3 regions of the Acidovorax sp. SDU_ACID1 genome follow, and region 2 is predicted to be linked to each of the others. Evidence: predicted binding sites of a transcription regulator. Region 2 holds the regulator's gene; each other region holds the start of a gene.
The links. The regulator FNR, encoded in region 2, switches genes on or off when oxygen is low (the NO sensors DNR and NnrR bind a similar motif). The targets are predictions, from matches to a motif close to TTGATNNNNATCAA.

Region 1 (7,227 bases), 2.5 Mb from region 2:
GCACTGCAGGCCCACGGCGGCGAGTTGTGCAATGTCCTGCCCGCTAGGACTTGGCATCCGGCTGGGGAACCTTCTGGCCCGGGGTATCGGTGGGTGCATCGCCCGGCGGAATGTGCGGCAGGCGGTGGGCGATCCCCTTGTGGCAGTCGATGCAGGTCTTCTCCTTGTTCGCGAGATAGGTCGAGTGCATGTTCTGCGCCCGAACGCTCTGGCGGGTGAAGTCCATCGAATCGTAGTTGTGACAGTTGCGACATTCCAGCGAATCGTTGGCTTTCAGGCGCGCCCATTCGTGCTGCGCCAGCTCGAGCCGCTTGTCCTGGAATTTCTCGGGGGTGCTGATCGTCCCGAAGATCTTCCCCCACACCTCCTTGGAGGCCTGCATCTTGCGGGCGATCTTGTCGGTCCAGTTGTGCGGTACGTGGCAATCGGAGCAGACGGCCCGCACACCCGAGCGGTTCGTGTAGTGGATGGTGCTCTTGAGTTCCGCGAACACGTTGTCCCGCATCTCGTGGCAGCCGGTGCAGAACTTCTCGGTGTTCGTGAGTTCCATCGCGGTGTTGAAGGCGCCCCAGAAGAGCACGCCGCCGATGAAGCCGCCGATGGTCAGGAACCCCAGGCTGAAATGGACGCTGGGCCGGCGGATCACCAGCCAGTAGCGCTTCAAAAGGTTCAATGCTTTGTTCACGGCATCACTCCGCACGGGCTGGCCGTCATTTCTGCTTCCCGCTCTTTTTCAGCTCGCGCTGGATCACGGTGTCGACGTCCTGGAAGGTATTGTTCACGATCGGGCGCACGTTGTCCTGCGAGACGTGGCACTGCATGCAGAAATACCGCCGCGTGGAGATCTGGCCCAGCACGTTGCCGTCGCGGTCCATGTAGTGCGTGATGCTCACCGGGATCGCCTGCGAGACATCGGTCCTGCCCCGCGCATGGCAGTCCATGCACTTGTTGAAATTCTTGTCCACCTGGTAGCCGTCCACCCGATGCGGAATCACCGGGGGCTGCATGGCGTAGTTGCGCGTGCGCCGCAGGTCGTCGTTGACGGAGTTGCCCAGCACCGGCGGCTTGGTGGTCTCCAGGATGGGCGTAGGGCCGCGCGCCGCGTCGGTGAACGTGCGCGCCGGCTGCTGCTGCGCTACCGCCAGGCCGGCAGCCATGCATAGCACCAGCACCATGTGTCGAAGGATCGATTTCATTGCACAGCTCCTGCGTCAGACCTTGGTGATCTTGACCGCGCACTTCTTGAAGTCCGTCTGCAGCGAGATCGGGTCGGTCGCGTCCAGCGTCACCTTGTTGATCAACTGGCTCGCATCAAACCAGGGCACGAAGACCAGGCCGCGCGGCGGCTTGTTGCGGCCCCGGGTCTCCACCCGGGAGCGCATCTTGCCGCGGCGGGATACGATCTCCACCTCGCTGCCGCGGCGCACGCCCAGCTCCTTGGCGTCTTCCGGATGCATGTAGCACAGCGCATTGGGCACCGCCCGGTGCAGCTCGGGAACGCGGCGCGTCATCGAGCCCGAGTGCCAGTGCTCCAGCACGCGGCCCGTGGACAGCCAATACGGGAACTCGGTGTCCGGCGCTTCGGCCGGTGGCTCGTAAGGCAGGGCGAAGATGTTCGCCTTGTTGTCGGTGTTGCCGTAGAACTGGTAGCCCGTGCCGGCCTTCACGTAGGGGTCCGTGCCTTCGCGGTAGCGCCACAGCGTTTCCTTGCCATTGACGACAGGCCAGCGCAAGCCGCGCACCTTGTGGTATTCGTCGAACGGTGCCAGGTCGTGGCCATGGCCGCGGCCGAAGGCGGCGTATTCCTCGAAGAGTCCCTTCTGGGGATAGAAGCCGAAGGCCTTCGCCTCGCTGTTGTCGTAGTCGGGAGAGACATCCGCCAGCGGGAACTTGTCCACCTGGCCGTTACGAAAGAGCACCTCGAACAAGGTCTTGCCGCGCACTGCCGGCTTCTTGGCGATGAGCTCCTCGGGCCAGACCTCCTCGATCTTGAAACGCTTGGAAAACTCCATCAGCTGCCAGAGGTCGGAACGCGCCTCGCCCGGCGCGGTGACCAACTGGTGCCAGAAGTGGGTGCGCCGCTCCGCGTTGCCGTAGGCGCCCTCTTTTTCCACCCACATCGCGGTGGGCAGGATCAGGTCGGCCGCCACGGCGGTCACCGTGGGATACGCATCCGAGACGACGATGAAATTGTCGGGATTGCGGTAGCCCGCGTAGCCCTCGTGCAGGTTCGCGCCCGCCTGCATGTTGTTGTTGACCATGACCCAGTAGGCATTGAGCTTGCCGTCCTTGAGCATGCGGTTCTGCAGCACGGCGTGGTAGCCCGGCTTCTCGGGGATCGTGCCCTCGGGCAGCTTCCAGATGTGCTCGGCATGCGCGCGGTGCTTGGGGTTGGTGACCACCATGTCCGCGGGAAGGCGGTGCGAGAACGTACCCACCTCGCGCGCCGTGCCGCAGGCCGAGGGCTGTCCGGTGAGCGAGAACGGGCTGTTGCCCGGCGTGGCGATCTTGCCGGTCAGCAGGTGGATGTTGTAGACGAGGTTATTCGCCCATGTGCCGCGCGTGTGCTGGTTGAAGCCCATCGTCCAGAACGAAACCACCTTGACCTTCGGGTCCGCATACAGCTCGGCCAGCGCCAGCAGGCGGTTCTTCGGCACGCCCGTCAGCTTGGCGGTGTAGTCGAGGTCGTAGGTGGAGACGAACTTGGCGTAATCCTCGAACGTGATGGGCTTGGCACCGTTGGGGTCGCCTGCATTCTTTGCGGCCTGCTGCAACGGATGCTCCGGGCGCAATCCGTAGCCGATGTCGGTATTGCCGGCCTTGAAGTTCGTGTGCTTGTCCACGAACTCCTTATTCACGCGGCCCGTGGAAATGATGTGGTGGGCGATGAAGTTCAGGATGGCCAGGTCCGTCTGCGGCTTGAACGTCATCTGGATGTCGGCCAGCTCGTAGGACCGGTGCTCGAACGTGGAGAGCACCGCCACCTTCACGTTGGGGCCGCTCAGGCGGCGGTCGGTCACGCGCGTCCACAGCACGGGGTGCATTTCGGCCATGTTGGAGCCCCACAGCACGAAGGCGGTGGCGGCTTCGATGTCGTCGTAGCAGCCCATCGGCTCGTCCATGCCGAAGGTGCGCATGAAGCCCGTGACGGCCGAGGCCATGCAGTGGCGCGCATTGGGGTCGAGGTTGTTGGAGCGGAAGCCCGCCTTCATCAGCTTCGATGCGGCATAGCCCTCCCAGACCGTCCACTGGCCGGAGCCGAACATGCCGACCGCCGTGGGCCCCTTCGCCTTGAGCGTCTTCTTGAACTGCTCGGCCATCACGTCGAAGGCCTTGTCCCAGGAGACGGGCTGGAACTCGCCGTCCTTGGCGTACTGGCCGTTCTTCATGCGCAGCAGCGGCCGGGTCAGCCGGTCTTCGCCGTACATGATCTTGGACAGGAAGTAGCCCTTCACGCAGTTCAGGCCGCGGTTCACTTCGGCCTGCGGGTCGCCCTGCGTGGCCACCACGCGGTTGTCCTTCACCGCCACCGTGACTCCGCACCCCGTGCCGCAAAAGCGGCAGGGCGCTTTGGACCAGGTCAGCTTGGAAGCCTCCGCCGCCGCATGGCCTCCCTGGGCCTGGGCGATGGGAATGCCAGCGACAGAGCCTGCCGCAGCCGCGGCGGATTGCCGCACAAAATCACGTCGGGTACTCGACATTCGTTATCTCCTTGTTCATGGCGTCGAGCGGCTCGACGTGCTGGTACACCATCGCCACATTGATCACACCGTCAATGCGTTGGATCGCCTCAACGTGGTCCAGGATCGCGGACGCGGAAGGCGCCTCGAGCGTGACGACGCGCTTGCCATTCGGGTCGGATCCGTGGATGTGGGCGCCAGGCAGCGCGGCGATGGCCGCATCGGCACCTTCGGCCCGGCGTGGCTGCACATGGACAACCAGGCTGGTGATGTGAAGTTCTTCGGTCATTGGCTGGCGCATGGCTGGCTTCGACGAGGCCGGTTCAGCTACCGGGCGGGCCGGCGAACATCTGGTAGATCCAGACAGCGAACCCGTAGCCGGCAACCACCAGCACGGCCAGAATGGGGACCATCACTCCAGCGAGGAACAGGAAACTCCGCGCCTCCTCCTGACGTGTCGATGGGCCCGTATCGATGGAATCGGCAGAGTTTCTCGGCATCTTTCCCCCTGATGAAAATCAATTCTAAGTCCCTAATTGACGCGTGTTAAATCCCGCATCAGAACACTTGATTCACATCAAGAAAACTGGGCGAATAGCAGGCAACTGCCCCTTGCGATAGCCGCCAGGGCAGGCTTTCTGCCGGGCTCAGTTCTTTTTACCGGTATCGCCGCGAAGGGGCTCTTTCCCGGCAGCCTGGCCTTCGTCGCCCGTCAGCTTGCCCGCAGCCGCGCCGCCCAGGGCACCGGCGACGCCGCCCAGTGTGCCGCCGACCAGCACGCCCAGCGGCCCCCCGACAGCGACGCCAACGGCAGCTCCGGTGGCAGCCCCGGCCACCATGCCGCCGCCCATCAGGGTCGAATGGGATTCCCGCTCCTGCTCCTCGGCCGACAGGGGCAATTGCGCCGCCGGCTCCGGGTCCTGCGACGGTACGCCGTGGCCAGGACGGGCCTGCTCGGCCAGATCCGGGTCGATCGGCTGTTCGTGGGGGATGGCATGGTGTTCATGGCGCGCTCCTTGTGAATGGACGAACCTTTTCTACCGCCCACGGGGCAAGGCGCTGCGCCCTCCAGAGGGCCGTCCGGGTGTCGGACAAAGCCTAGAGCTGAAAGCCCACGGCCCGCACCACGCCCTCGGCGATGTCGCGCATCCAGGAGGGGCGGCGCGCATGGTAGGGCTGCGCGGCGGCGATCTGCTCCTCGCACCATGCGGACAGCCAGCCGACCTGCTCCTCGCCATAGAACGCCGTCATGGCCTCGTAGTTGAGGAAAAGGCTGCGCGCATCGAGGTTGAGCGAGCCGGCCAGGGCCAGGCCGTCGTCGACCAGCACAGCCTTGGCATGCACCATGGCCGGGGCCAGCCAGATGTGCGCGCCGGCAGCGGCCAGCGCACGCAGGGCGCGCTCGCGGGCGATGTCGGCCAGACGGTGGTTGGAGCGCTCGGGCACCAGCAGGCTGACCTGCACGCCGCGGCGGCAGGCCAGGCACCAGGCGTCGAGCAGCGCGTCGTCGGGCACGAAATACGGCGTGACGGCCACGATGCGCCGCTGCGCATGGTAGGCACCGGCCAGCAGCAGCGCATGCACGGTGTCGTCGGCATGGTCCGGGCCGCTGGGCAGCCACTGGGCCAGCGGCCCGCTGTCAGCCTCCTGCACCGGCGGCGCGACCGTCTTGCGCATGCGGCGCAGCAGGCGGCCGCTGGCGGTGCGCCAGTCGGTGCCGAACTGCAGGTGGGCCTGGGCAGCCACGGGGCCTTCGACCTCGTAGCTCAGGTCCACCCAGGCAGGGTGGCCTGGCCGGTCCATGAAGTATTCGCAGGCCAGGTTGCGCCCGCCGCTCCACAGGCGCTGCCCGTCGGCCACAACGAGCTTGCGGTGGTTGCGCAGATTGGTGCGCCCGCGCAGGGGGTTGTGCAGCAGGGGCATGAAGCGGCGCACCTGCACGCCCTGGCGGCGCAGCGCGCGCAGCATGCCCGGCGGCGTGCGCATGCTGCCCACCGCGTCCACCAGCAGGCGCACGGCGACGCCGCGCCGCACGCACTCCAGCAGCGCACGCGCCACCTGGGCGCCCACCGCGTCGTGGGCGAAGACGTAGGTGCAGACATCCAGCTGGCGCCGGGCCGATGCGATGGTGCCCAGCAGCCCCTGCAAGGCCTCGCTGCCGTCGGCGTGCATCACGATGCGCTGGCTGCGCGCGGCCGGTGCCACCTCCATGCAGGCCAGCAGCTGCGCGGCCCAGGGCGGGCCGCCCTCGCTGGCCGGCCGCCCCGGCTGGCGCCGCGCGGGCCGTGCGAACTTGCGTGTGCCGAACAGCAGGAACAACGGCACGACGAGGTAGGGGAACGCCACGATGCCCAGCACCCAACCCACGGCGGCCGAAGGGTGGCGGCGCTGGTGCCCGATGCGCGTGCCCATGACGTAGACCAGCAGCCCCACGGCCACGAACACGGCATGGCCCAGGCCGGAGAGCACGGCCACGCGGATCATGCGGCGCCCTCGCCTCCCAGCGGCAGATGCACTTCGGCGCGCAGGCCGCCCAAGCGCGGCGCGGTGCCCAGCGCCAGCCGTGCGCCATGCAGGCGCGCGATGGCCTCGGCGATGGCCAGGCCGAGGCCGCTGCCTTCCGCCTGCGGCGCACCTTCCGCGGGCGCGCGGTGGAAGCGCTGCAGCACGCGCTCGCGCTCGGCGGGCGGGATGCCGGGGCCGCTGTCGTCCACCGCCAGGACGAGGTGGCCGGGCGCGCGCAGCACCTGCACGTCCACCGTGCCGCCCTCGGACGTGTACTTGATGGCGTTGTCGATGAGGTTGCGCAGCAGGATGGCCAGGGCCTGCGCGTGGCCGGGCACGGTGGCGTGCTCGGCCTGCGCGTCGAGCGGTGCCAGGCCCAGGTCGATGGCGCGCGCCTGCGCTGCGGGGGCGGCATCCGCCACGGCCTGGCGCGCCAGTTCGGCCAGCGCCACGGACTGCACGGGGGCGCCCGCGGCGGCCTGCGCCTCGTGCCGCGCCAGGGCCAGGAGCTGCTCCACCAGGCGCGTGGCGCGGTCGATGCCGGCGGACAGGCGCTCGGTGGCGTACTCGCGCGCGGCGGCGTCGGGCGCGCGCTGCAGGGCCTGGGCCTGCAGCTTGAGCGCGGCCAGGGGTGAGCGCAACTCATGCGCCGCATCGGCCACGAAGTGCTGCTGCGCCTGGAAGGCCTGCTCCACGCGCGCCAGCAGCAGGTTGAGTTCGTCCACCAGCGGGCGCACCTCGGCGGGCAGGCCGGCGCCATCGACGGGCGCCAAATCATCGGCGCGCCGCTGCGCGACCTGGCGGCGCACGCGCTCCACTGGCGCGAGCGAGCGGCCCACGGCCCACCACGCGGCCAGCGCCAGCAGCGGTGCCATGAGCGCGATGGGCACGGCCGTGCGCAGTGCCAGCGTGCGCGCCATGGCGCGGCGCACGGCCATGTCCTGCGCTACCTGGATCACCTGCAGCGGCGTCTGCACCGACAGCACGCGGTAGGTGCTGCCGCCCGCGCGCACGTTGGCGAAGCCCAGCACGGCGCGCTGCG
Region 2 (7,227 bases):
TGGTGGTACGGCCATAACGCCGTGGGCTTCTACCTGACCACGGGCTTCCTGGGCATGATGTACTACTTCATCCCCAAGCAGGCCGGCCGTCCGGTGTACAGCTACCGCCTGTCCATCGTGCACTTCTGGGCGCTGATCTTCACCTACATGTGGGCGGGTCCGCACCACCTGCACTACACCGCGCTGCCCGACTGGACGCAGTCCGTGGGCATGGTCTTCTCCCTGATCCTGCTGGCACCGAGCTGGGGCGGCATGATCAACGGCATCATGACCCTGTCGGGTGCATGGCACAAGCTGCGTGACGACCCCATCCTGCGATTCCTGATCGTGTCGCTGTCGTTCTACGGCATGGCCACGTTCGAAGGTCCGATGATGTCCATCAAGACCGTCAACGCACTGTCGCACTACACCGACTGGACCGTGGGCCACGTGCATGCCGGCGCTCTGGGCTGGGTGGGCCTGATCACCATGGGTTCGCTCTACTACCTGGTGCCGCGCCTGTTCGGCAAGGAAAAGATGCACTCGGTTAAGGCCATCGAGCTGCACTTCTGGCTGGCCACCATCGGCATCGTGCTGTACATCGCCGCGATGTGGATCGCCGGCGTGATGCAGGGCCTGATGTGGCGCGCCGTGAATGCGGACGGCACCCTGACCTACACCTTCGTGGAAAGCGTCAAGGCCACCTATCCGTTCTATGCCATCCGCTTCGTCGGTGGCCTGCTGTATCTGGGCGGCATGGTGGTCATGGCCTGGAACGTGTGGCTGACGGCCATCTCCGGCCGTTCCGTCAAGGTGGCCATCCCGGCCGTGAATGCTGCTCACGCCTGAAGGCCCGAGGACTCAAGACATGTCTGATACCCAAAACAAAGCATCGTCCGGCTTCACCCACGAGAAGGTCGAGACCAGCAACTTCCTCATGATCGTCCTGATTCTGCTGGTGGTCGCCGTCGGGGGGCTGGTGGAAATCGTTCCGCTGTTCTTCCAGAAGTCCACCACGGAGCCGGTCCAGGGCATCAAGCCCTACACGGCCGTGCAGTTGATCGGCCGCGACATCTACCTGCGCGAGGGCTGCTACAACTGCCATTCGCAGATGATCCGCCCGTTCCGCGCCGAGACGCTGCGCTACGGCCACTACTCGGTGGCGGGTGAGTTCGTCTACGACCACCCCTTCCAGTGGGGCTCCAAGCGTACCGGTCCCGATCTGCACCGCGTGGGCGGCAAGTACAGCGACGAATGGCATCGCATCCACCTGAACAACCCGCGCGACGTGGTGCCCGAGTCCAACATGCCTGCCTATCCGTGGCTCGAGAAGAACCTGATCAATCCTGCCGACGTGGCTCCGCGCATGAAGGCGCTGCGCACCGTGGGCGTCCCGTATACGGACGAGGACATCGCGGGAGGGGCGGAGGCCGTCAAGGGCAAGACCGAGATGGACGCCGTCGTGGCCTACCTGCAAGTGCTGGGCCGCGCGCTCAAGTAAGGAGAGGAAGCCATGGACATCACCACCATGCGCATCGTGGCCACGCTGGCATCGCTGGCGTGTTTCGTGGGCATCTGGTTCTGGGCGTACATGCGCAGCAACCGGGCCCGCTTCGAAGAGGCCGCGCAAGTGCCCTTCGCCGAGGACTGAATGGCTCCTTCACAAGAAAAGAGATAACCCATGAGCGATTTCACCCATAACTTCTGGTCCCTCTATGTGGCCGGAATCACCATCATCGGCATCGTGGCCTGTGGCCTGCTGCTGTGGATCACCTCGCGCAAAAAAGTCGAGGCGACGGCGGACAATACGACCGGCCACGTCTGGGACGTCGATCTGACGGAAATGAACAACCCCATGCCCCGCTGGTGGATGTGGCTGTTCGTCATCACTCTCGTTTTCGGTGCCGGCTACCTGATCGCCTATCCTGGCCTGGGTACCTTCAAGGGCCAGCTGGGCTGGACCCAGCTGGGTGAGTACCAGGCTGAGGTCGACAAGGCTTCTGCGGAACTCCAGCCTCTCTATGCCCGTTTCGCCAGCATGAAGACCGAGGAAATGGCAGGCGATGCGGCGGCCATGGCCATCGGCGAGCGCTTGTTCATGAACAACTGCGCGCAATGCCACGGTTCCGACGCGCGCGGCAGCAAGGGCTTCCCCAGCCTGGCGGACGGCGACTGGCTGTATGGCGGCGCGCCCGACCAGATTCGCCAGACCATCCACGACGGCCGCGTGGGTGTCATGCCCCCCATGGCTGCAGCGGTGGGCTCTCCCGAGGATGTGCGCAACCTCTCGCACTATGTGCTCAGCCTGTCGGGCAGCCCGCATGACTCGCTGAAGGCATCGCTGGGCAAGTCGAAGTTCACGGCGTGCGCTGCGTGCCATGGCATGGACGGCAAGGGCAACGTGGCTCTGGGTGCCCCCAATCTGACGGATGACATTTGGCTGCACGGTTGGGGCGAAGCCGCCATCACGGCTATGATCAACAACGGAAAGACCAACGAGATGCCGGCACAGGCCGGCAAGCTGACCGACGCACAGATCAGCGTGCTGACAGCTTACGTGTGGGGCTTGTCCAACAAGGCCGGCGCCGCGCGCTGACGCCCCTCCACCGGCCGGACACCCCCTCATGGGGTGCCGGCCGTTTTTCATGCGGAAGCCGCTTCCCAAGAGATCCCCACCATGAAGCCAGCCGAAGGCCAGCCCCGCAAGGTGATCCCCATCGCACCTGCCGCGGCAGATAACTCGCAAACCGAAGTTGTTTCGCTGTACGAGGCGCAGAAGAAGATCTATCCCCGTTCCATCAGCGGCATTTTTGCCCGGTGGCGGTGGGTCATGGTGTTCCTGACGCAGTTGATCTTCTACGGGTTGCCATGGTTCGAGTGGGGCCAGCGCCAGATGGTGCTTTTCGACCTCGGTGCCCGGCGTTTCTACATCTTCGGGCTCGTGCTCTATCCGCAGGACTTCATCTACCTGACGGGCCTGCTCATCATCTCGGCCCTTTCGCTGTTCCTGTTCACCGCTGTCGCAGGGCGCCTGTGGTGTGGTTTCTCGTGCCCGCAGACGGTCTACACGGAAATGTTCATGTGGATCGAGCACAAGATCGAAGGGGATCGCAGTGCCCGCATGCGCCTGGACAACGGACCGTGGACCTTCGAGAAGGTGTGGAAGAAGTCGCTCAAGCAACTGGTCTGGATTGCCGTGGCGTTCTGGACAGGGTTTACCTTCGTGGGATACTTCGTTCCCATTCGCGAACTGGGCAGCGAATTGCTGGCGCTCCAGGGGACGTGGCAGATTTTCTGGGTGCTCTTCTACGGTTTTGCCACCTACGGCAATGCGGGCTACCTGCGCGAGCAGGTGTGCAAGTACATGTGCCCCTATGCGCGCTTCCAGAGCGCCATGTTCGACAAGGACACTTTGGTCGTGACGTACGACCCTGAGCGCGGTGAGCCGCGCGGGCCACGCAACAAGAGCATCGATCACAAGGCGAAGGGACTCGGCGACTGCATCGACTGCACGCTGTGCGTGCAGGTGTGTCCTACGGGCATCGATATCCGGGAGGGCCTGCAGTATGAATGCATTGGCTGCGGCCTCTGCGTGGATGCATGCAACACCGTGATGGACAAGATGAAGTACCCGAGAGGGCTGATCCGCTTCTCTACGCAGAACGGCGTGAAGAACCATTGGACGCAGTCGCAGATGCTCAAGCGCGTGCTGCGTCCGCGCGTGCTGATCTATACGGCTGTGCTGGCCTTGCTGTGCGTGGGCATGCTGGCCAGCCTCGTGGTGCGCACGCCGCTCAAGGTGGACGTGGTCCGCGACCGCGCGGCACTGTCCCGGATCGTGGCAGGCGGCAAGCTGGAAAACATCTACCGCTTGCAGATCATGAATGCCACCGAAGGCACGCAGCGCTACCGTATCAGTGCGCGCGGGCTGGAAGGGCTGGAAGTCGCCTCCGAATCGGAGATCGATATCGGACCGGCCGAGTCGCGCTGGGTGGCAGTGCGGCTGCAGGTGCCCTATGGTTCTGCCGCGCCCGGGTCGCACACTGTGTTTTTCGACATCCAGGCACAAGGCGATAAAGCGCAGGTGGCCGAGAAGTCGGTGTTCCTGGTACCCCGCTGATGGGCTTGCCAGGTGGTTATGTTCAGGTCAGGCCTCCTTATGGGGCCAAGGAGTTTCCCATGCCCGCAGTCCCATCCATGAATGAATCGCCAGTGGCGCAGCCTTGGTGGAAATATGGCCATGTCTGGCTGGTGATCGCCGGGCCGGTGATCGTGGTGATCGCTGGCTTCGTGACGCTGTGGCTCGCGATCCGGCAGCCCGACCCTGTATTGGCGGAAGACTATTACCAGCGTGGCCTAGAGATCAACAAGACGCTCCAGCATTCCGAGGCCAGCATGGCCCCTGCGATAAAGGGCCGCAACCATGCCGCCACGCCCCTCGAGGACCAGCCTCGCCGGTGACGCGGAGCCGCATCCGAAAAGAATTGATGCAGGTAAGGGGAATCGAGAGGTCGGGTACTCTTTGCACGCGCAGGGCATGATGCTAGGCTGTCACCATTGCAAGGAGGCACGCGAAATGTGGACGCAGCGACTGATGTGGATTGCCTGGCCCGCCTTTCTGATGGCAGGGGTCATGGAAATGGTGGTGTTTGCCTTCGTGGATCCGGAGGCATTGCACTGGTTCGACCAACCCATGAACCTATCGCGGCAAGGCGTTTACACCGTTGCCTTCTTCATCTTCTGGTTGGTGATCATGGCGTCGAGTGCATTGACGACCATGCTGTCCCTCTCGCCGTTCGAGGTCAACCGCTGTCCTGTGCCCAAGGGAGACCGTCCCCTGGACTGCGCAAAGTATTCGTCCTGAAGACGCGGGCCGCCTGCAAGGCGGTTCAGTGGCAGGCTTGTTGGCTGTTCACGATGCGTTTCAGGGCATCGGTGTCCACGATGCGGACATGCCGCTGCTTGACTTCCACGATGCCTTCTTCCACGAATTTCGAGAATGTACGGCTCACGGTTTCCAGCTTGAGACCGAGGTAGCTGCCGATTTCCTCACGCGTCATGCGCAGGACCAGTTCCGACTGGGAAAATCCCCGCGCATGCAGGCGCTGCACCAGATTCAACAGGAAAGCCGCTAGACGCTCCTCGGCGCGCATGCTGCCGAGCAGGAGCATGACGCCATGTTCACGCACGATCTCGCGGCTCATGATCTTGTGCACATGGCTCTGCAGTGCCGTCACTTCGCGGGAGAGCTCTTCAATGCGGTCGAAGGGCATCACGCAGACTTCTGCATCCTCGAGCGCTACGGCGTCGCAGGTGTGCCTGTCGTTCACGATGCCATCGAGGCCGATGATCTCCCCGGCCATCTGGAAGCCGGTGACCTGATCGCGTCCATCCTCCGTGGCGACGCAGGTCTTGAAAAAGCCCGTGCGGATCGCAAAAAGGGAAGTGAAGGCTTCACCGTTGCGAAACAGCGTGCCGCCTCGCTTGATCTTGCGGCGGATGGCCACGATTTCGTCGATGCGTTGCAATTGCTGGTCGTTCAGCCCCAGGGGCATGCAAAGCTCGCGCAAGTTGCAGTTGGAACACGCAACTTTGATGGTCTGCAGATTCATGTGCACGGGCGCCCTGTTCATGTGGCTAGCTTACCTCTGAAACCCCTGGAGGCGGAAATGCCGCAGGGAATTGACCGACTTTGAGCCGAAATCAAATTGTCGCTATCCTGACCCCGTGAGTGCTTGATTAAAGTCAAGGACGAGCCGGGGTCTCTGCGGCACAGTGGATAGTCAGATACAAGGAAAATTTTCCCCATGACTGTTGTCACCACCGAGCTCTTGCGTCGCTTCGATGTGCCTGGGCCGCGCTACACCTCCTACCCGACGGCGGACCGTTTCGTGGAGGCTTTTGGCGAAGAAGAATACATTCTTGCGCTGCAGCAGCGCCGCGTGGGTTCGGCGGCCAAAGCGATGCCATTGTCGCTGTATGTGCACATCCCGTTTTGCGAGTCGCTGTGCTACTACTGCGCATGCAACAAGATTATCACGCGGCACCCGGAACGGGCGGAGGTCTACCTGCGCTATCTGAGTCGGGAGATCGACCTGCATACGGCCCATTGCGGTGTCGGGCAGCACGTCAGCCAGTTGCATCTGGGAGGGGGACGCCGACATTCCTGTCCGACGAGGGGCTGCGCGAGCTCATGGGCATGCTGCGCCGCAGCTTCGTGCTGGCGCCTGGGGGCGAATATTCGATTGAAGTGGATCCGCGCACGGTCGACGAGCAGCGCCTGGCTCTGCTGGCGGAACTGGGCTTCAACCGGCTCAGCTTCGGTGTGCAGGATTTCGACCCCGAGGTGCAGAAAGCGGTGCACCGCGTGCAGCCCGCGGAGAAGGTATTCGCCCTGGTGGCGAGCGCCCGCAAGCTGGGATTCGAGTCGGTCAACGTGGATCTGATCTACGGTTTGCCACGCCAGACTCCGGAGTCCTTCGACCGTACGCTGGAGCAGGTCACCCAGTTGCGCCCGGACCGCATTGCGCTCTACGCGTATGCCCACCTGCCCGAGCGGTTCAAGGCGCAGCGGCGCATCGTCTCCGCCGAGTTGCCCATGGCATCGGCCAAAGTGTCCATGCTGGCCCGCTCCATGGATGTCTTCATGGCTAGCGGCTATGTGTACGTGGGCATGGATCATTTTGCCTTGCCGGACGACGCTCTGGCCGTGGCCAAGCGCCAGGGGCGCCTGCATCGCAACTTCCAGGGCTACAGCACCCAGCCTGACTGCGACCTGATCGGCCTGGGCGTCTCGGCCATCGGCCGCATCGGCGCTACCTACAGCCAGAACGTCAAGACCCTGGACGAATACTACGACGCGATCAACCAGGGGCACCTGCCCGTTGTGCGCGGCTTGGCGCTGACCCGTGACGATCTGATACGCCGTGCGGTCATCATGGCCTTGATGTGCCAGGGCAAGGTGCTTTTCGAGCCCATGGAGCAATCCTGGCTGATCGATTTTCGCCGTTACTTTGATGTCGAACTGGCCCGGTTGCAGGAGATGGAAGGGCAAGGCCTGGTGAAAATCAATTCCGATGGCGTGGAGGTCACGCCGATGGGATGGTTCTTCGTGCGGGGTGTGGCGATGGTGTTCGACAAGTACCTGCAGGCCGGGCGCAACCGGGCGCAGTTCTCCCGCATCATCTGATCCATGCTGCTGGCCCTGGCCTCCACGGCATTGCTCATGGGCATCACGGGCGGGGCGCA
Region 3 (7,227 bases), 1.3 Mb from region 2:
CGAAGGCACGGTGCGCGGCTCGCGCATGCAGTGCGGCGCGCCCATCCTGATGCTGGCGGTACAGGACGCGCGCGGCATCCGCGCCGCGCAGGTGGATGTGGACGGCAGCGCGCAGGTGCTCAGGCCCGGCACCTTCCACCCGGTGTACTCGCGCGGCCTGCATGCGGCACTGCCCGAGGGGCTGCGCCACCGCGAGGGCGTGCTCACGGCCGCGCTCGACCTGGAGCTCGTGGGCACCGAGCGCCTGGCCATCGTGCCGCTGGGCGGCACGACCGAGGTGCAGATGCAGAGCACTTGGCCCCACCCGTCGTTCGCGGGGCGCTTCCTGCCGTCGGAGCGCGAGGTGGGCGACGGCGGCTTCACCGCGCGCTGGCGCCTGTCGTCGCTCGCCACCACGGCGCAGCAGGACATTGCCAAGGGCCGCGCGGTCTGCGACGCGCCCGAAGACGGTGGCGACCGCTGCGCCGACAGCTTCAGCGTCGCCTTCGTCGACCCGGTGAACCCCTACACGCTGTCGGACCGCGCCACCAAGTACGGCGTGCTGTTCATCGCCCTCACCTTCGTGGCCGTGGGCCTGTTCGAGCTCATGAGCAATGGCCCCCACGCTCCGCCGCTGCGCGGGTCGCTGCCCCCCGAGGGGGCCGCTTTTTCGTCTTGGGGCGGCCCGGCGACGAAAAGGCTGCGCGTGCACCCCGTGCAGTACCTGCTGGTGGGCAGCGCGCTGTGCAGCTTCTTCCTGCTGCTGGTGAGCCTGTCGGAGCATCTGCCCTTCGGCCTGTCCTACGCGCTGGCGGCCGGGGCCTGCGTGCTGCTGCTGGGCTACTACGCCAGCCACATGCTGGGCGGGCGCTGGCGCGGCCTGCCGTTCGGCGCGGGCATCGCGCTGCTCTACGGGCTGCTCTACGGGCTACTGCAGCTGGAGCAGACGGCGCTGGTGGTGGGCGCGGTGGCGCTGTTCGCGGTGCTGGCGGCGGTGATGGTGCTCACGCGCAAGGTGGACTGGTATGGGCTGGCGGCACGGCGCATGCCCGTGCAGGAGGTGGCAGCATGAATGCACCCCTCACCCCCGCCGAGGCCCGGCGTGTGCAGCGCTACCACGACCGGCTGATGCGCGCGCTGCAGGAACGCGACCGCGCCGCCCTGCGCCACGCCAAGCAGCGCGTGCTGGCCGCGGCCTACACGCCCCGGCGGCGCGGCATCACGCCGGCGCTGCGGCAGGCGCTGCGCGAGCTCGCATGGCGCATGGCGGGGCTGTTGCCCGCGCGGCGCTGGTGAGGTGCGTCAGGCGTGCGTTTCGGCTTCGTGCTCGGCCGACGAGCAGGCACCGCCGCAGCCATGGATCAGCTCCTGCGGCAGCGCGTCGGGCGACTGCACGGTGCCGGTGGCGGGGTCGAAGCCCACGCGGCGCAGGTGCAGCGCGAGAGCGGCGTCCATGGCCTGCGTGTGCTGCGGGAACCAGACGGCCAGCTCGGCCGCCATGCCGCGCAGCACGTGCAGCTCGCCCTGGGCCGCACGCTCGGCGCCTTCGCGCATGACCTTCAGCACCACCTTGTGCTGCAGGCTGTGGCAGTTGCCGGAAGCGAAGCGCGTGGCCTGCATCCAGCGGTCTTCCTGGTCGAAGTGGGCCTGCGTGTGTTCCACCAGTTCCTGCCAGGCGGACAGCAGCCGCGCATCGTCCGCAAGTTCGACGGACTGCAGCAGCGCCACGAATTCCTGGTGGGTGTTGTCCATGAGGGGCAGGTCGAGCGCCAGTCCTGCGGACCATTCCAGTGCGGCCATGGCCTGTATTCCTTCCATTGCGAAGCCGTTTCCAAAGCGGCGCGAGCATAGGAGCGATGGCCGCCGCGCGTGTTGACGCAGGTCAGGGCGCTCCGCTGCGCCCATGAAAAAACCCCGCCAGCGTCGGGCTGGCGGGGTCTGCGGCATGCGGGGCGGGCGCCAAGCGCCTGCCGGTCACTGGCCGTACATGCGCTTGGCGTCAGCCACGCAGGCGTCCTTGGCGTCGCCGCTCATGGCATCGCAGCGTTCCTTGGCGGCCTTGTAGTCTGCTTCGCGCTTGGCTTCCGCGGCATCCTTCTTCGCGTCGGCCACATCGGCCTGCTTGGCAGCGGTGCTGTCGGCGCCCTTGGCCTGGGCGCGCGCCACCTTGGCGTTTTCCTTGGCAGCCACGTGGGCGGCCTTGGCGTCCTTCACGCAGACGTCCTTGGCGTTGCCCTGCTGGTCGTCGCACTTTTCCTTGGCGACGTCGTAGGCGGCGTCGGCACGGGCTTCATGCACCTTGTAGGTGGCCTTATCGCTGGGCTTGTACTGGGCTTCCAGCTCGGCCTTGGCGATCTTTTCGTTGCCCTTGGCCTCGGCCATGCAGATGTCCTTGGCGTTGGCCTTCAGCGTGTCGCACTGGGCCTTGGCGGCCTTGTAGTCGGCGGAGATGCGGTCCTTGGCGGCGCTGTGCTCCTCGCGGGTCATGGCCATGCCGGACGTGGCGAGCAGGCCGGCGGCGACCAGGGCGATCAGATTGCGTGTATTTTTCATGGATAGTCCTCCTGCGGAATGTGGAAGGGCGCGGGCGGCGCGACAGGCGCGCCGCACACGGATATCAGTCGTCGAAACGGAAGTCGGGGTTGCGTTGCTGCCAGCTCTTGAGCTGCTCTTCCGCTGCGTCCTTGGCCAGGCCCTGGCGCTCCTGCAGCTTGCCCAGGAACTGGTCGCGCTTGCCGGCGATCACGTCGAGGTCGTCGTCAGTGAGCTTGCCCCACTGCTCCTTGATCTTGCCGGTGAACTGCTTCCAGTTGCCCTTGATGCGGTCCTCATTCATGACTGGCTCTCCTTGGGAATGCTTCGCCGCCTGCCCGTCCCGCCGGCGGCGGGAATCGCGGTGCGTGGGGCGATGGAGAGACTGTAGGCAGCGTGCGCTGCGCAGCCCGTCGGCGCAGGTGCGCGGGCCGCGTCAGCGCGGAGCGACAGCCGCATGTAGGCCGAAGGAGCACGGACCGGGCAAAAAAAAGACGTGCGGCGCACGTCTCTCTGGGGGTGGCGGGAAGCGCGGCTCAGTGCGCCAGGTGCAGCCCGCACTCGCGGTTGTCTTCGCCCTTGGTGGGGTCCATATAGTCGAAGTTGTTGGGCAGGTCGTGGGCCACGAGGTATTCGTAGAGCTGCTTGGACGTCCAGTGCAGCAGCGGCGCGACCTTGACGAGCCCGTCGGGGTTGATGGACACGGGCTCCATCTGCGCACGCACGGCGGTGTCGCTGGCGCGCAGAGCCGTGAACCACACCTGGGGCGCGGTCTCGCGCAGCGCGCGGGCGAAGGGCTCGAGCTTGACCTCCTCGGTGAACGCGGCGTGGCGCGGATCATCCAGCGCCGGCACGGGGCCGTCCACGGCCTCGCGGTGCGCGCGCGAGCGGCGCGGCAGGTAGATGCTGAGGTTCAACTGCAGGCGCCGGGTCACCTCGTCGGCGAAGCGGTAGGTGGCCTCGGTGTTGTAGCCGTTGTCCATCCACACCACGGGCATGTCGGGCTGGGCACGCGTGCACAGGTGCAGGATCACGGCCTCGAACGGACGGAAATTGGTGGTGACGATGGCCGGCCGGCCCAGGCCCACGGCCCAGTCCACCAGCCCCTGGGCGTCGTGGCCGAGGGTGGCGTTGATGTGTGCGAGGTCGATGCTGCTCATGGCAAGGTGCTTGCGGGGGAGAAAACCGCCCATTGTGCTCCCTCGGTGTTTGCGCGCTCAGCGCCCCTGCTGCTCCAGCCACTGCGCCAGTTCCTCGGCGGCCTGGGCCGAGGCCTCGGCCAGGGCGCGCGCACCGCCCGCGGCGTCCTGCGTGGCGGCGGGGCGCTGCACGGCGAACACACGCTGGGCCACCAGCGTGTCGCCGGCGCTGGCGGCACGCGCCACAGAGGCGCGCAGGCGCACCAGGCCGACGCTGCTGGCCGGGGCGCTGAAGACCTGGCTGAACTCCTCCAGCTCCACGCGCACCACGGTGGGCCAGCCGGTGCCTTCGACCTGCTGGGCGATGCCGTCCTCGCCCAATACCACCACGCGGCGCTGGCCGAGCCGGTCGCGCAGCGCCTGCTGCAGCAGTTGCGCTGGCGGCTGGCTCCAGCGCGCGTGGGCATAGGGCCGCAGTTGCTGGGCGTTGGCGTAGGCCAGGCGGTAGAGCAGCGCGGAGCTGCCTTCGGGGATGCCCACGGTGGAGATCTCGGCCAGCGCGACCGGGGGCAGGCTGGCCTGCCGGTCTGCGGGCGCGGGGGCCATGAGGCCGGGGCCGAAGTCGTACACATCGGCGCGCGCGGGCGGCTCGGGCAGGATGGAGCAGCCGGCGGCCAGCGCCGCGAACATCAAGCCGAAAACGGCCCTGGCGCTTGCTGAATAAGCGCGACCAGCTATGGATTTGGTAGTAGCAGTCATTCCACTGGATCTCCATTGCGCGCGTTGGGCGGCACGAAGCCGGGCTCGCCCGGCCCGGCGGATGCGCGGCCCGCGCCGTAGATGAGCGATTGGGGGTTGTCGCTGATGCCCGAGGCCGTGCGGCCCAGCCGGCGCGCGGCACGCGCCGTTTCGTCCGCCGCATGGTTCAGGCGCGGCAGGGACACGCGGCCGAAGCGGTCCGCCGCGGCCGAGAGGCTGCGCGCGCCGCTGGCGATCTCGTCGAGCGCGCCGCCTTCGGCGCTGAGGGTGCGCACGGCCTGGCTGACTTCCTGGGCGGCCGTGGCGGCGCTGCTGCCGGCCTGGCGCAGCGACTGCAGGGTCTGGCGCGCATCCTGGGCGACGTCGGGCACCACGGCCAGCGCCGGGTCGAGGCGCGTGGTGACGGTGTGGTCCAGCCGCCGCGCCAGCGCATCGACGCTGCCGGCCGCGCGGCCGAACTGGTCCAGCGCCGTGCCGAAGCGCTCCTGGTTCTCGTCGCCCAGCAGGGTGTTGATGCGCTCGGTGGCCTCCTGCACCTGGGCCAGGATGGCCGGGCCCTGCTCGGCCAGCTGGCTGAAGGGCGAGCTTTGCAGCGGCAGGCGCGGCAACCCGCTGGGGCCGGAAGCAGGGCGCGGCACCGGAGCATCCGCGTCGTCGAGCTGGACGTGCGCCAGGCCGGTGACGCCCTGGTAGCCCAGGGTGGCGAAGGTGGTGGGGCTGATGGGTGCGTCGGTGTTGACCGCGATGCGGATGAGCACGTTGCCCGAGGTCTGCGGGTCGAAGCCGATGCGGGTGACCTTGCCCACGGCCACGCCCTTGTAGCGCACGGCGGCCTGGGGCTGCAGGCCGCTCACGCTTTCCTTGCTGGACAGCTCGTAGAGCGTGTAGTCGGTGGTGTCGCGCGTGAGCCAGAGGCCCAGGCCGGCCAGCAATGCCGTCACGACGATCACGAAGAGGCCCGCTGCCAGGGCATGGGACTTGTTTTCCATCAGGGTTCCTTGGCCGCCGGCGCGGCAGTGGGAGCGTCTGCGGGCGGGGCCGCCATGGCGCGGCGGCCGCGCTCTCCGAGAAAGAAATGGTCGATGAAGGGGTGCGGGAAGTGCGCCACCTCCTGAGGCGTGCCTTCCACGATGACACGCTTGTCGGCCAGCACGGCCACGCGCGTGGACAGGGCGAACAGCGTGTCCAGGTCGTGCGTGACCATGATGACGGTGAGGCCCAGCGCCGCGTGCAGCTCGCGCAGCAGCGCGCAGAACTCGTCGGAGCTGTTCGGGTCCAGACCCGCCGTGGGCTCGTCGAGCAGCAGCAGCGGCGGGTCCATGATGAGCGCGCGCGCCAGGGCCACGCGCTTGATCATGCCGCCCGACAGGTCCGCGGGCATGCGCAGGGCGTGCTCGGCCTTCAGGCCGGTCAGGCGCAGCTTGACCATGGCCGCGTCGTTCACCACCTCCTGCGGCAGCGTGCCCAGCTCGCGCAGGGCGAAGGCCACGTTGTCCAGCACGTTGAAGGCCGAGAACAGCGCGCCGTGCTGGAACAGCATGCCCACGCGGCTGCTGGCGCCGTCGCCGCCCAGTTCGCCAGCGGGCCGGCCCAGCACCGTCACGCTGCCGCGCGTGGGCCGCGTCAGGCCCAGGATGTGGCGCAGCAGCACCGTCTTGCCCGTGCCCGAGCCGCCCACGAGCGACAGGATCTCGCCGCGGCGCACGGTGAGGTCGAGGTTCTGGTGCACGGCGAAGGCCTCGCTGCCCTTGCCGAAGACGGTGGACAGACCCCGGATGTCGACGACTGCGGTTTCGTCGCTCATTGTTCAGAATCCAACGTTCTTGAACGCGATGGCGAACAGCGCGTCCACGATGATGACCATGGTGATCGCGCTCACCACCGATGCGGTGGTGCCCTCGCCCAGGCTCTGGGTGTTGGGCTTGACGCGCAGGCCCCAGTGGCAGCCGATGAGCGCGATGAACACGCCGAACACCACCGACTTGGCCATGGCCAGCCACAGGTTGCCCACCTTCACCGCGGCAGGCAGCGCCTGCGCGAAGTAGGCCGGCGAGATGCCCATGGCCACGTCGGCCGCGAGCATGCCGCCCGCCAGCGCGGCCAGCGTGGTCCACAGCGCCACGAGCGGCATGGCCAGGCCCAGGGCCAGCGCGCGCGGCATCACGAGGCGAAAGCCGTGCGGGATGCCCATGACGCGCATGGCGTCCAGCTCCTCGGTCACGCGCATCACGCCGATCTGCGCGGTGATGGCCGAGCCCGAGCGCCCTGCCACGAGGATAGCGCCGAGCATGGGCCCCAGTTCGCGGATCAGCGAGATGCCCAGGATGTTGACGATGAAGGTTTCCGCGCCGAACTGCCGCAGCTGCAGCGACATCAGGTAGGCCAGCACCACCCCGATCAGGAACCCCACCAGCGCCGTGATCGGCAGCGCCGTGGTGCCCATGCGGTAGAGGTGCCCAGAGATGTCTCGCCATGGCCCGCGCCGGGGGTTGCGCAGCAGCCGCAGCACGTCCAGCAGCAGCTGGCCCGTGAGTTCGACCAGGTGCTTCAGGTGGTCCAGCGCGTGCAGCACCAGCACGCCCAGGCGGTCCACCTGGTCGCCCAGGCGCCAGCGCTCGGCGCCTGCCTGCTCGGTGGTGAACTGCGCCACGCGCTCGAGCATGGCGCGCTGGGCGTCGTCGAGCTCGACCTGCGCGGGCCAGGCGCGCCCCCAGTGGTTCCACAGGACCTGCGCGCCCACGTGGTCCAGCCGCTCCAGGCCCTGCAGGCTCCATGCATGGCCCCGTCCGCAGGCCTTGAGCTGCGCGGCCAGGCGCCG

Region 1: the regulator FNR is predicted to act here: its motif matches at 4,248-4,261, upstream of napE (periplasmic nitrate reductase, NapE protein).
Region 3: the regulator FNR is predicted to act here: its motif matches at 1,852-1,865, upstream of AAG689_RS20475 (hemerythrin domain-containing protein).

What each region holds. Positions count from the first base shown of each region.
Region 1 covers NZ_CP152342.1:242,607-249,833, reverse strand. Annotated here, with positions in the region: gene ccmA (cytochrome c biogenesis heme-transporting ATPase CcmA) at 1-57, opposite strand, end outside; gene AAG689_RS01110 (cytochrome c3 family protein) at 44-685, opposite strand; gene AAG689_RS01105 (nitrate reductase cytochrome c-type subunit) at 711-1,196, opposite strand; gene napA (periplasmic nitrate reductase subunit alpha) at 1,212-3,701, opposite strand; gene AAG689_RS01095 (chaperone NapD) at 3,682-3,969, opposite strand; gene napE (periplasmic nitrate reductase, NapE protein) at 4,004-4,180, opposite strand; gene AAG689_RS01085 (bacteriocin) at 4,328-4,672, opposite strand; gene AAG689_RS01080 (phospholipase D-like domain-containing protein) at 4,779-6,164, opposite strand; gene AAG689_RS01075 (ATP-binding protein) at 6,161-7,227, opposite strand, start outside.
Region 2 covers NZ_CP152342.1:2,897,627-2,904,853, reverse strand. Annotated here, with positions in the region: gene ccoN (cytochrome-c oxidase, cbb3-type subunit I) at 1-828, shown strand, start outside; gene ccoO (cytochrome-c oxidase, cbb3-type subunit II) at 848-1,480, shown strand; gene AAG689_RS14330 (cbb3-type cytochrome c oxidase subunit 3) at 1,493-1,630, shown strand; gene ccoP (cytochrome-c oxidase, cbb3-type subunit III) at 1,661-2,575, shown strand; gene ccoG (cytochrome c oxidase accessory protein CcoG) at 2,657-4,099, shown strand; gene AAG689_RS14315 (FixH family protein) at 4,159-4,440, shown strand; gene AAG689_RS14310 (hypothetical protein) at 4,556-4,843, shown strand; gene fnr (fumarate/nitrate reduction transcriptional regulator Fnr) at 4,869-5,591, opposite strand; partial or broken gene hemN (oxygen-independent coproporphyrinogen III oxidase) at 5,787-7,168, shown strand; partial or broken gene AAG689_RS14295 (sulfite exporter TauE/SafE family protein) at 7,172-7,227, shown strand, end outside.
Region 3 covers NZ_CP152342.1:4,165,676-4,172,902, forward strand. Annotated here, with positions in the region: gene AAG689_RS20465 (cell envelope integrity protein CreD) at 1-1,051, shown strand, start outside; gene AAG689_RS20470 (hypothetical protein) at 1,048-1,275, shown strand; gene AAG689_RS20475 (hemerythrin domain-containing protein) at 1,282-1,779, opposite strand; gene AAG689_RS20480 (hypothetical protein) at 1,954-2,532, opposite strand; gene AAG689_RS20485 (CsbD family protein) at 2,597-2,815, opposite strand; gene AAG689_RS20490 (phosphoadenosine phosphosulfate reductase family protein) at 3,048-3,671, opposite strand; gene AAG689_RS20495 (ABC-type transport auxiliary lipoprotein family protein) at 3,729-4,409, opposite strand; gene AAG689_RS20500 (MlaD family protein) at 4,406-5,398, opposite strand; gene AAG689_RS20505 (ABC transporter ATP-binding protein) at 5,398-6,213, opposite strand; gene AAG689_RS20510 (MlaE family ABC transporter permease) at 6,217-7,227, opposite strand, start outside.